3 regions of the Arthrobacter sp. 01N442 genome follow, and region 1 is predicted to be linked to each of the others. Evidence: riboswitches for the same ligand, from Rfam matches in the RefSeq annotation. Region 1 holds a riboswitch; each other region holds the start of a gene.

Region 1 (3,739 bases):
CCCGAGCGAGCCGCCCAGCACGGCATACCAGCTGCTGATTCCCAAGGCGTCGGCAAGCCTGGCTTCGGCCGCGGTGCTGTCCCGGAGCGTGACCAGCGGGAAGCGTGAGCCCCAGGGCCGGCCGTCCGGGGCCGGGGTCGAAGGCCCGGTGGACCCGTAGCAGCCGCCGAGGATGTTGATGGACACCACAAAGTACTTCTCGGTGTCCACCGGGGCGCCTGGACCGGCGAGCTGTTCCCACCAGCCCGGCTCCTCGCCGGCACCGCGGGTGACGTGGGTGTCACCGGTCAGGGCGTGCTCGATCAGCACCGCGTTGGAGGCATCGGCGTTGAGGGTCCCCCAGGTCTCGTAGGCGAGGGTGACCTCCGGCAGGACGGCGCCGGACTCAAGGGACAGGGAGCCGACCGGGAGGCACTGCAGCGTCCCGTCGGGAACGGCCGCCGTCGTGCGTTCGGCGCCGGAGGTTTTGTTTTCGGGTACACCCATGCGGGTGACAGCAATCGTCATGTGAGGACCTAACTTCGCGCTTGCCCGCCGTCAGCTGACCGGCAGGCCAGGTCTTCACCCGGGGCACCCCGCCGCAAAAGGAGGGTTGCCGGCCAGCAAGCCGGGGCTGTCACTGGCACTCATGACCTGGCTCGATTCTACGAAACACGGCGGCGCAAGCGCGAAGATTGTGACGGCTGTGTGACCTCAGCCGTTCTTGGCCGCCCGGAAGCCTGCGTCGAGGTCCGCGATGATGTCGTCGATGTGCTCGAGCCCCACCGACAGCCGGACCAGGCCGGGGTGTACGCCGGCTACCGCCTGCTGTTCCGGCGAAAGCTGGCTGTGGGTAGTCGACGCCGGGTGGATCACCAGCGAGCGCACGTCACCGATGTTCGCCACATGGGAGTGCAGCTCAAGGGCGTCAACGAAACGCTTGCCGGCTTCCGCTCCCCCGGCCAGGTTGAAGGAGACGACGGCGCCGGTGCCTTTCGGGCCGTACTTGCGGCCGCGCTCGTACCAGGGGCTGGACGGCAACCCGGCGTAGGCGACGGACTCGACGTCGTCCCTGGCCTCGAGCCATTCGGCCACGCGCTGGGCATTGGCGACATGCCGCTCCACCCGCAGGCTCAGCGTCTCGATGCCCTGGGCGATGAGGAAGGCGTTGAACGGGGAGACGGCCGAGCCGAGGTCGCGCAGCAGCTGGACCCGTGCCTTGAGGATAAAGGACAGGTTCGCGCCCAGCGCCCCGTCCGACCCCAGGTCCCGGGCGTAGACCAGTCCGTTGTAGCTGGGATCCGGGGTATTGAAGCCGGGGAAGCGCTCCGGGTCCTTGCCGAAGTCGAAGTTCCCGGAGTCGACGATCACGCCGGCGATCGCGGCACCGTGGCCGCCGAGGTACTTGGTGGCCGAGTGGACCACGATGTCAGCGCCCCACTCGAGCGGCCGGATCAGGTAGGGGGTGGAGAGGGTATTGTCCACGATCAGCGGCACCCCGGCCCGGTGGGCCACGTCCGCGACGCCTTCGATGTCCAGCACGTCCTGGCGGGGGTTGGATACCACCTCGCCAAAGAACAGCTTGGTGTTCGGCTGAACGGCCTCACGCCACTGTTTCAGGTTGTCCGGGTCTTCCACGAACGTCACGGAGATGCCGAACTTCTTCAAGGTGTGGGCCAGCAGGTTGTAGGTCCCGCCGTAGAGGCTGGGGCTGGCCACGACGTGGTCCCCGGCTTCGGCGATGTTGAGGATCGCGAAGGTTTCCGCGGCCTGGCCGGAACTTAGCAGGAGGGCCCCGAGGCCGCCTTCGAGGCTCGCGATCCGCTGTTCCACCGCATCCTGGGTGGGATTGCCGATCCGCGTGTAGATGGGGGCCAGTTCGGCGAGCGCGAAGCGGTTGGCGGCGCTTTCGGCGCTGGGAAAGACGAACGACGTCGTCTGGTAGATCGGCAGCGACCTCGCGCCGGTGGCGGAGTCCGGCTCCTGGCCGGCGTGGATCTGGCGGGTTTCAAAGGACCAGGCGTTAGACATTTGGTGTGCTCCTAGGACTGGGCACAGGCCGCACCGGGCCCCGTGGGACCGGAACGGCTCAGGCGCCGCGCTTGCCGCCCGGCGGACGCCGGAGGGCCAGGTCTTCACCCGGGGCACCCCACCGCGCAAGGAGGGTTGCCGGCCAGCAAGCCGGGGCTTGGTGCTGGCACTCATGACCTGGCTTCAGTCTAGGAAGCAGCCCCGGCGCCCGGATAGCTTTGTGACAAAAATGAAGGACCGTTGCACCGGCACCCCGGACGCCACCCCTGAAGGAGAGCCCGCCGGAAAGCGCGCCCGCGCGGCCGGCTGATCCGCCCGATCGCCGCGGACAATGACATCCCACCACGGTTAGGGCACCCTAAGCTGAGAGCTCCATCACAAAGTGCCAAGATGATGGCATGCGCATGGATCACGTCTCTTACGCCTGTGAACAGGATGGCTTGGCTGCCACCACCGAACGTATTGCGACCGCCCTCGGAGTCGAAGCCGTCAAGGGCGGAGTACACCCCCGGTTCGGGACCCGCAACATGATTATCCCGCTCGCCGGGCACAAATACCTCGAGGTCGTGGAGGTCCTGGACCACCCCGCCTCGGACAAGGCACCGTTCGGGCAGGCAGTCCGCGCCCGTTCGGCAGCCGGCGGCGGCTGGATGGGCTGGTGCGTCGAGGTTGACGACCTGGCACCCTTCGAGGAGCGGCTGGGCCGCTCGGCCGTGAACGGCAACCGCAAGTTCCCGGACGGCCGCGAACTGGTCTGGAAGCAGATCGGCATCCTGGGCCTGATCGCGGATCCGCAGGTCCCCTACATGCTGAAGTGGGAAGGCGACCCCGAGCTGCACCCGTCCAACGCCTACGCGAGCAGCGTGAAGATGTCTGCCCTCACGATCGCGGGCTCGGCCGAGCGTGTGACCGAGTGGCTGGGCGAACCCGTCGAGAAGCCGCTCGAGGATGTGGACGTGCACTGGCTGGCCCCGCACGGGACGCCGGGAATCATGTCCGTCACCTTCGAAACCGATTCCGGAGCCGTCACCATCTGACGCGTCTTCCCCGAAAAACTTCGGCCGCCAGCAGCGGGTGCCAATGATGCCACCCACCGCTGGCGGCCGAATTCGTTTCTGGGCCGGCCAGGCCGGTCAGTGCTTGAGCAGGTCCGGGTGGTGGACCTCGACGACGTTGGGGTGCGCCCGGAGCCGGTAGCGCAGGGCGTTGTCGCCGTAGGTCTCCAGGATCGGGCTGTTCGTGGGGTCCACCGAAAGGCCGCGGGCCTTGGCCTGGAACTCCGGGCTGACCGCGAGGCGCGGCATGGTGGCATCCAGCGCCGGGTTGTAGAAGAACGGCAGCGAGATCCTGTCGGTGCCGCGGAGGGGCGAGATCACCCGGTGCAGGGTGGCCTTGAGGTATCCGTTGGTCGCCAGTTCGAGCATCTCGCCGATGTTGACGACGAACGTTCCGGGCACCTGGGGCGCGTCGATCCACTGGCCCTGGTACTCGACCTGGAGGCCGCCCTTGCCGGGTTCCACGAGGAGGAGCGTCAGCACCCCGCCGTCGCGGTGGGACCCCACGCCCTGCTTGGGTTCCGGATCGGACTCCCCCGGGTACCGCACGATCTTCAGCAGCGGGAAGGCCCGGGCGGCAAACGCCGCGTCGAAGGTATCTTCAGGGGCACCGAGGGACAGGGCCAACGCCCTTAGGAGCTCCAAGGAGATGGCGCTGAGGCGCTCGGTCCATT
Region 2 (3,739 bases), on a different contig from region 1:
GCAGCACTGATTCCTGGGACGAATCCGACGTCAGGATCCGCCCCAACAAGAAGGGCTCCCGCCCCCGCACCAAGGACAGGCCCAGCTACGACGACGCCGTCACCGGCCGGATCGTCACCGTGGACCGCGGCCGTTACACCGCCGTCGTCGGTGAGGGCACAGCCGACGAACGTAAGATCATCGCGGCCCGGGCCCGGGAGCTGCGACGCAATCCCGTGGTTGCCGGGGACTTCGTCTCCCTCGTCGGGGACGTCAGCGGCGAACCCGACACCTTGGCCAGGCTGGTCAAGATCCAGGACCGCCGGACGCTGTTGCGCCGCAGCGCGGACGACACGGACCCGATCGAGCGCGCCGTCGTCGCCAACGCCGACCAGCTCGTCGTCGTCGTAGCCGCGGCAAACCCGGAACCGCGCACCGGTTTCATCGACCGCGCCCTCGTGGCCGCCTACGACGCCGGCATCGAGCCCCTGCTGCTGGTCACCAAGGCCGACGTCAAGGATCCCGCCGAGCTGCTGGCCAACTACCAGCACCTCGACTTCCCGGTCATCATCTCCAAGACGGCGGATTCGGCCGCCTCAGGCATCGACGCCCGCTCCGACGACGGACTGTCCGCCCGGTTGGACAAGGCCGCGGTCTCGCAGCTGCGAGAGCACCTCGACGGGAAAGTTACCGTCATGCTGGGCCACTCCGGCGTCGGCAAATCCACCATGGTGAACGCCCTCACCGGGGCCGAACGGGCCACGGGCGGCGTCAACGCCGTCACCGGCCGGGGCCGCCACACCTCCTCCTCGGCGCTGGCGTTGAAGGTCAGCGATGCCCCGGCCGGCAGCTGGATTATCGACACCCCGGGCATCCGGTCCTTCGGCCTGGCCCATGTGGACCCGGACCGGATCCTGCGCTCCTTCCCGGACCTGGCACCGGGCACCGACGACTGCGAACGGGGCTGCAAGCACGACGCTACCGCCGTGAACTGCGGAGTGGACGCGTGGGTGCAGGGCGGCCACGCGGGCCCGTCGGGACCGGCGCGCCTTGCCTCCCTGCGCCGGTTGCTCGGCACGGATCCGCGGATGGAAGCGCAGGAAACCAAGGAACTCGGCAGCGTCTCCTAGCAGCGCCCACTAGGCAGGCTGCGACGTGGCCTCCCGGTCCTCGGGGCGTTTTGACGGTAGTTTGGAAGCATGAGCCAACCAGCTTCGAGCTACAACGATGACCTGCGCCTTGCCCATGTACTGGCAGATTCCGTAGATTCCCAGACCATGAGCCGCTTCAAGGCGCTCGACCTTCGGATCGAGACGAAGCCGGACCTCACCCCCGTCACCGACGCGGACAAGTCCGCCGAGGAGGCCATCCGCGGCCAGCTTTCCCGCTCCCGCCCGCGCGACGCCGTCCTCGGCGAAGAGTTCGGCAGCTCCGGCCACGGCTCGCGGCGGTGGATCATCGACCCGATCGACGGCACCAAGAACTTCGTCCGCGGCGTCCCCGTCTGGGCCACCCTGATCGCCCTCGTGGACGAAGGCGAACCTGTGGTCGGCGTCGTCAGCGCCCCTGCCCTGGGCAAGCGCTGGTGGGCCGCTAAAGGCGCCGGCGCGTACATGGGCCGCTCACTGGCCGCCGCCACCCGGCTGAAGGTCTCCAACGTCTCGCGGCTTGAGGATGCGTCCCTCTCCTATTCCAGCCTCGGCGGCTGGAAGCAGCGCGGAAACCTCGACGAGTTCCTCGGCCTTACCGAGGAGGTCTGGCGCACCCGTGCCTACGGCGACTTCTGGTCCTACTGCCTCGTGGCCGAGGGCGCCGTCGACATCGCCTGCGAGCCGGAGCTCAACCTCTACGACATGGCCGCGCTCGTCCCGATTGTGACGGAGGCCGGGGGCCGTTTCACCTCGCTCGAGGGCGAGGACGGCCCCTTCGGCGGCAACGCCCTGGCCACCAACTCGATCCTGCATTCGGAAGTCCTGAAGCGCCTCAACCCCGGCCTCGACGACCTGCTGTAGCCTGGCGCGCCCACGGCAGTCCGTAACACTGCGCTTCACATTCCGGCCTGCCTTTTCGGCGCGGCCGGCCATGTCCTAGGCTCGAAGCAGGTCACGAGTGCCAGCGCTAAACCCCGGTTTGCTGGCCGGCAACCCTCCATTCGCGGCGGGGTGCCCCGGGTGACGACCTGGCCGGTCCGGAGCGGACCCGGCAAGCGCGGATCCCCTGTGAGCGGGGTCCTTTTCGAGCGAGGTCCCATGACGACTGCCACCATCCCCAGCCACAGCCCCTCCCCCGCCGCCGTTGGCGACGCACGTATCGACGCCGCCCGCCAGCCGCTGTCCGCGGTGTCCGGCGCTGAAATCCAGGCCCCACTGATCCAGGGCGGCCAGGTCCGCTACGCCAACCTGGACTACGGAGCCTCGGCCCCGGCACTGTCCGTGGTGTCCGCCTACCTGAACGAGATCCTGCCGTACTACGCCAGCGTGCACCGCGGCGCCGGGTACGCCTCCCAGCTGAGCACCTCAGTGTACGAAAACGCCCGGAACATCGTCCGCGACTTCGTCGGCGGCCGGCCGGACGACTCCGTGATCTTCACCCGGAACACCACCGACTCGCTGAACCTGCTGGCCGGCTGTTTGCCGGCCGACGGCGGCCGGCACACCGGCGAGGTGCTCTACCTCGACATCGAGCATCACGCCAACCTGTTGCCCTGGCAGAACGTCCCGCACCGCAGCGTCGTGGCGGCCCCCACCCTGCGCGGCACCGTGGAGCGGCTGCGGGCGGAACTCGCCCTTGGCGGCGTCAGCCTGCTCGCCGTGACCGGCGCCTCCAACGTCACCGGCGAAATCCTGCCGATCCGCGAACTGGCCGCCCTGGCACACGAATTCGGTGCCCGGATCGCCGTCGACGCGGCCCAGCTCGCCCCGCACCGCCGGATCGACATCGCCGCGGACGACGTCGACTACCTCGCTTTCTCCGGCCACAAGCTCTACGCCCCGTTCGGCGCCGGCGTGCTGGTGGGACGGCCGGACTGGCTGGACGCCGGCACCCCGCATCTGGCCGGCGGCGGCGCCGTACGGGACGCGCGGCTCGACTCCGTCAGCTGGACCACGGGCCCAGCCCGCCACGAGGGCGGCTCCCCCAATGTCCTGGGTGCGGCCGCGCTGGCCCGCGCCAGCCAGGTCATCGAGGCGCTCGACGAGCAGCAGTGGCACGCCCACGAGGACGCCATCCGCTCCTACCTGGTCGAGGGGCTGCAGCTGATCGACGGCGTGAGCGTCCACCACATCTTCGAGGACACCGCCCTGGCGACCGGCCCCGGGACGATCGGCGTCGTCAATTTCTCGGTTGCCGGTTACGACGCCGGACTGGTCGCGGCCTACCTCTCCGCCGAGCACGGCGTCGGCCTGCGCGACGGGCGGTTTTGCGCGCACCCGCTGCTGAAGCGGCTGGGCCTGCCCGCCGGCTCGCTCCGCGCCAGCTTCGGCCTCGGGTCGCGGCTTGAGGATGCCGAGCGGCTGCTCGCCGGAATACGGGAGCTGCGGCACAACGGCCTCGGCTGGGACTATGTCGTGGACGCCGGACGGTGGGTGCCGGCCAACGACACCCGCAGCTACCCGCACTGGGCGCCCAACACGCCTGGCACTGCCGGTGCCGCCCCCTGCACCGCCGACTAGGGGCTCCGGGGTCCAGCCCCGTGCGGTAAATTCGGATGGTACTTACCAAAAGCTGCCGAAGGAGATCGCACGTGGCACGCGGCGGCCCC
Region 3 (3,739 bases), on a different contig from region 1:
CGTGGATCGGGTGCTGGCCAACGGCACGGGCTCGCAGCTGCAGCGTCAGGCGCTCTGCGCACCGGGGCTGGACACGCCCACCGACGACGCCGGCCTGGCCGCCGTCGTCGCCCATGCCGTCCGGGTCACGATGCTCGGCGCGGACGACGAAGAAGCATCGGAGCAGGCCGCGCTGCTCTCGCCGGTGCGCAGGAGCTAGACCTGCTTGAGTGCCTGTCCGAGGTCTCGGATCAGGTCCTCGACGTCTTCCAGGCCCACCGACAGCCGCACCACCCCGTCGCTCAGCCCGATCGCGGCCCGGCCCTCCGGGCCCATGGCGCGGTGCGTCGTGGTGGCCGGATGGGTGATGAGGGACTTTGAGTCGCCGAGGTTGTTGGAAATGTCGATGATCCGCAGCGCGTCCAGCAGCGCGAAGGCAGCCTCCTTGGCCGAGCGGCCGGGCGAAGGCGAGAGCTCCAGCGTCAGCACAGTGCCGCCGGCCTTCATCTGCTTGGCGGCCAGTTCGTATTGCGGGTGGGACGGCAGCAGCGGGTACTTGACCCAGTTGACCGCGGGCTGGGCCTCCAGCCATTCGGCGAGCCGCAGCGCCGAGGCGGAGGAGTGGTTCACCCGCAGGGCCATCGTCTCCAGGCCCTTGCTCAGCACCCAGGCGTTGAAGGCGGACAGTGCCGGGCCGGTGTGGCGCATGAGCTGCTTGACCGGGCCCTCGATGAATTCGCGGGTACCCAGGATCGCGCCGCCGAGGACCCGGCCCTGGCCGTCGATGTGCTTCGTGCCGGAGTACACGATCACGTCCGCGCCGAGCTCCCCGCAGCGCTGCAGCAGGGGAGTGGCGAAGACGTTGTCCACCACCACGGTCGCACCGGCGGCGTGCGCCAGTTCGCTCACCGCGGCGATGTCCACAATTTCCTGCATGGGGTTCGACGGCGACTCAAAGAACACGGCCGTCGTCGGAACGGCCAGCGCGGACCGCCACTGCTCGAGGTCCGGGCCATCCACGAAGACTGTCTCCACGCCCCAGCGCGGCAGGATTTCGTTGAGGATGACGAAACAGGAGCCGAAGAGCGAGCGGGCCGCGACCACCCGGTCGCCGGCCCCCAGCAAGGCGCCGAGTGCGGTGAACACGGCGGACATGCCCGACGCGGTCGCAAAGCACGCCTCGGTCCCCTCCAGCAGCCGGAGCCTTTCCTGGAACGTTGCCACCGAGGGGTTGCCGTAGCGGGAGTAGACGAACCGCTCGTCCTCGCCGGTGAAGGCGCGCTCGGCTGCGGCGGCGGATTCGTAGACGAAGCCCGAGTTCAGGAAAATCGGCTCGGTGGTCTCCTGGAACCCGGTCCGGTCGAGTCCGCCGCGGACGGCCTGGGTGTCCGGGCTCCAGCCCTGGGCGTCGGGATTGAAGCTCACTTAGTGCTTTCCTGGTTGGTGGGCAGGCCGCGGTTCTTCCAGCCGTTCACGGTCCGGCTGCCCGTTGGTCCGGGTTCACCCTCGAAGCCCTCCAGGACGTTGTAGGCGGTGAAGCCGGCCGCCGTGGCGGCGTTGGCGGCGGCGACCGAGCGGGCGCCGGAACGGCACAGAAAGACGAGCTCGGTGCCCTTCGCCTGTTGCTTCAGTTGTTCGCGCAGTTGCCGCTGGAGTTGCTCCAGGAACTGCGGGTTGGCGGCTCCGCCGGCCAGGCTCCACTGGACGAACAGCGGATCCTGCCGCTTTTCGGTGGCGGCCGCGGTGGCCGGGACACCGATCTGCGCCCATTCCCCCTCGGTGCGGACGTCCACCAGGACGGCGCCCGCCTCCAGCTTGGCCCAGGCTTCCTGCGGGCTCAGGTCTCCGGCGTAGCTCATGCGTGGCCCTCGCCAGCGAACTCCGCCCCGTCCAGCTCGTCCACCGCGTTGGCGACCGCGGCGTCGGCGCTCGCGATCGCGGCCGGCAGCACGAGCGCCTGGGCCACGATCACGGTACTGCCGTTGAACGTCGCGGAGGGGCTCCCGTGCAGCACGTAGCCCTCCGCCAGGGCGGCGGAGACACGCTCACAGAAGCTGCGGTCGTCGGGTCCGGTGAACAGGCGGTAGGCCAGTTTTTCCTCGGCCGGCGCCCCGCCGGCGGGGGACTGGGCGGGGGCTGTGGCGGGCACGGCGGATGCGGATGCGTCGGGCATGACGGATCTCCTTACTTTCACGCTTGCAGCTCGAATGGTCGATATGCCGAGTATTCACCTGAGGCACCCCGCCGCGAAAGGGAGGGTTGCCGACCGGCAAGTCAGGGCTTGGCGCCGGGTCTCATTACTCATTCAAAAACGTAGCACTGACGACGCCGGCCGCCACGGCGGCGTCGTCATGTTAAGTCACGCTCCCGCTGGCATGGCACCTTTCCCGGAGCGGTCCAATGTCGTAGTGTCACCGTTGACGCGCCTCCGGGGAACTGCCGGCGCCCATCCGCGCTCTCACACAATGAATTGGGGATCCACATGTACCTGCGACGCCTCGCGCCGATCGCGCTTTTGATGTCTGCCGCCGTCGCCCTCGCCGGCTGCGGCGGTTCGACCGCCCCGGCCGGGACGTCCCCCGCCGGAACGCCGAGCGCGGCAGCGTCCGCCACCGAGTCGCCGAGCCCGACCCCGACTCCCGAGGCAAGGACGTACACCAGGACGGAGCTGGCTGGAATCGTCGCCGGCCTTCGGGACAGCCAGGACAAGCGGCTGACCGCAATCCCGGCGGCCGAGCTGGAGAAGGGTATCGCCTCGTCCAAGGAAATGATGTCCTCGGTGGTAATCACCCCGAAGGCCTGTGCCGCGGTGGCGGACAGCAACGCCCAGATCCCGGCGGGCAGCACCTACGCCGCCGGTGGGTCGCAGTCGGCCAAGATGCGCGCCGTCACGGCAGTGACCCTTGTGGCAGTCAAGGATCCGGCAGTCCTGGCCAAGAACCTCGAGAGTTCCGCCAAGGTCAGCAAGGAGTGCGCCGACTTCACCATCGAGGTCCAGGGCCAGAAGGTCACGAACAAGACCGTGCCCTTGGACGTGAAGACCAACGCGGACAAGACGTATTCGACCCTGATGGTCCAGACGCTGCCGAACAAGGAGACCATCAGCACCTTGGTGGTCATGGGAGTCACCGGCGGGTTCTCGGCCACGGCTGTCGCCACCGGACCGGATGTCACCAAGACGTCCGCGGCCGAGCTGACCCGGCTGGTCAACGACGCCGTCAGCCTGAGCGGCGCCCGGGGCTAAGCCCCGCTCTACTCGATCGTGGCGAACAGTTCGTTGAGCTCGGACGTGAGCTGCCGCCGCCGTTCGGGGGTGCCGATTTCCTTGCCGTCGATGTGGTTCACCGGCGCGAGGAGCCGGATGCTCGAGATGAGCCAGACGGCGTCGGCGTCGTATAGGTCGTCCGGGACGAGCGGGCCGTAGCCCAGCTCCCACCCGGCGGCCTTGGCCGCGGTGAACAGGGCGCCCTGGGAGGTGCCGGGAAGGATTCCGCTGTCCAGCTGCGGGGTGATCAGCCGGCGCACGGTGCGGACTCCGCCCGCGCCGTCGTCGCTGGTCTCCAGGTGCGCCAGCAGCACGGTCGACGTCGGGCCCTCCAGGACCCGGCCGTCGGCGGAGGTGAAGATGACGTCGTCCGCGCCCTGGTGGTGGGCGTACCGGAGCGCCGCCATGTTGACCGCATAGGACAGGGTCTTGGCGCCCAGCAGCAGCCACGGGGCGCGCTCGCCCACCTCGCTGTCGTAGCCGCGGTCCAGCAGG

The links. Region 1 has a riboswitch for S-adenosylmethionine ahead of AC1DNC_RS06250 (bifunctional o-acetylhomoserine/o-acetylserine sulfhydrylase). Riboswitches for the same ligand answer to the same signal wherever they lie in the genome.
Region 2: it holds a riboswitch for S-adenosylmethionine, as region 1 does, so the genes downstream of both, AC1DNC_RS14195 (aminotransferase class V-fold PLP-dependent enzyme) here and AC1DNC_RS06250 (bifunctional o-acetylhomoserine/o-acetylserine sulfhydrylase) in region 1, are expected to answer to the same signal.
Region 3: it holds a riboswitch for S-adenosylmethionine, as region 1 does, so the genes downstream of both, AC1DNC_RS07675 (DUF1737 domain-containing protein) here and AC1DNC_RS06250 (bifunctional o-acetylhomoserine/o-acetylserine sulfhydrylase) in region 1, are expected to answer to the same signal.

The regions. Positions count from the first base shown of each region.
Region 1 covers NZ_JBFTRD010000003.1:107,835-111,573, forward strand. The annotation lists gene metX (homoserine O-acetyltransferase MetX) at 1-507, opposite strand, end outside; SAM riboswitch class IV at 519-634, opposite strand; gene AC1DNC_RS06250 (bifunctional o-acetylhomoserine/o-acetylserine sulfhydrylase) at 694-2,010, opposite strand; SAM riboswitch class IV at 2,073-2,188, opposite strand; gene AC1DNC_RS06255 (VOC family protein) at 2,409-3,047, shown strand; gene AC1DNC_RS06260 (isopenicillin N synthase family dioxygenase) at 3,144-3,739, opposite strand, start outside.
Region 2 covers NZ_JBFTRD010000006.1:267,202-270,940, reverse strand. The annotation lists gene aroA (3-phosphoshikimate 1-carboxyvinyltransferase) at 1-10, shown strand, start outside; gene rsgA (ribosome small subunit-dependent GTPase A) at 1-1,109, shown strand, start outside; gene hisN (histidinol-phosphatase) at 1,179-1,991, shown strand; SAM riboswitch class IV at 2,081-2,194, shown strand; gene AC1DNC_RS14195 (aminotransferase class V-fold PLP-dependent enzyme) at 2,229-3,650, shown strand; gene AC1DNC_RS14190 (class I SAM-dependent methyltransferase) at 3,722-3,739, shown strand, end outside.
Region 3 covers NZ_JBFTRD010000004.1:76,424-80,162, forward strand. The annotation lists gene AC1DNC_RS07660 (glutamate--cysteine ligase 2) at 1-199, shown strand, start outside; gene AC1DNC_RS07665 (O-succinylhomoserine sulfhydrylase) at 196-1,404, opposite strand; gene AC1DNC_RS07670 (rhodanese-like domain-containing protein) at 1,401-1,838, opposite strand; gene AC1DNC_RS07675 (DUF1737 domain-containing protein) at 1,835-2,152, opposite strand; SAM riboswitch class IV at 2,167-2,281, opposite strand; gene AC1DNC_RS07680 (hypothetical protein) at 2,462-3,223, shown strand; gene AC1DNC_RS07685 (aminodeoxychorismate lyase) at 3,232-3,739, opposite strand, start outside.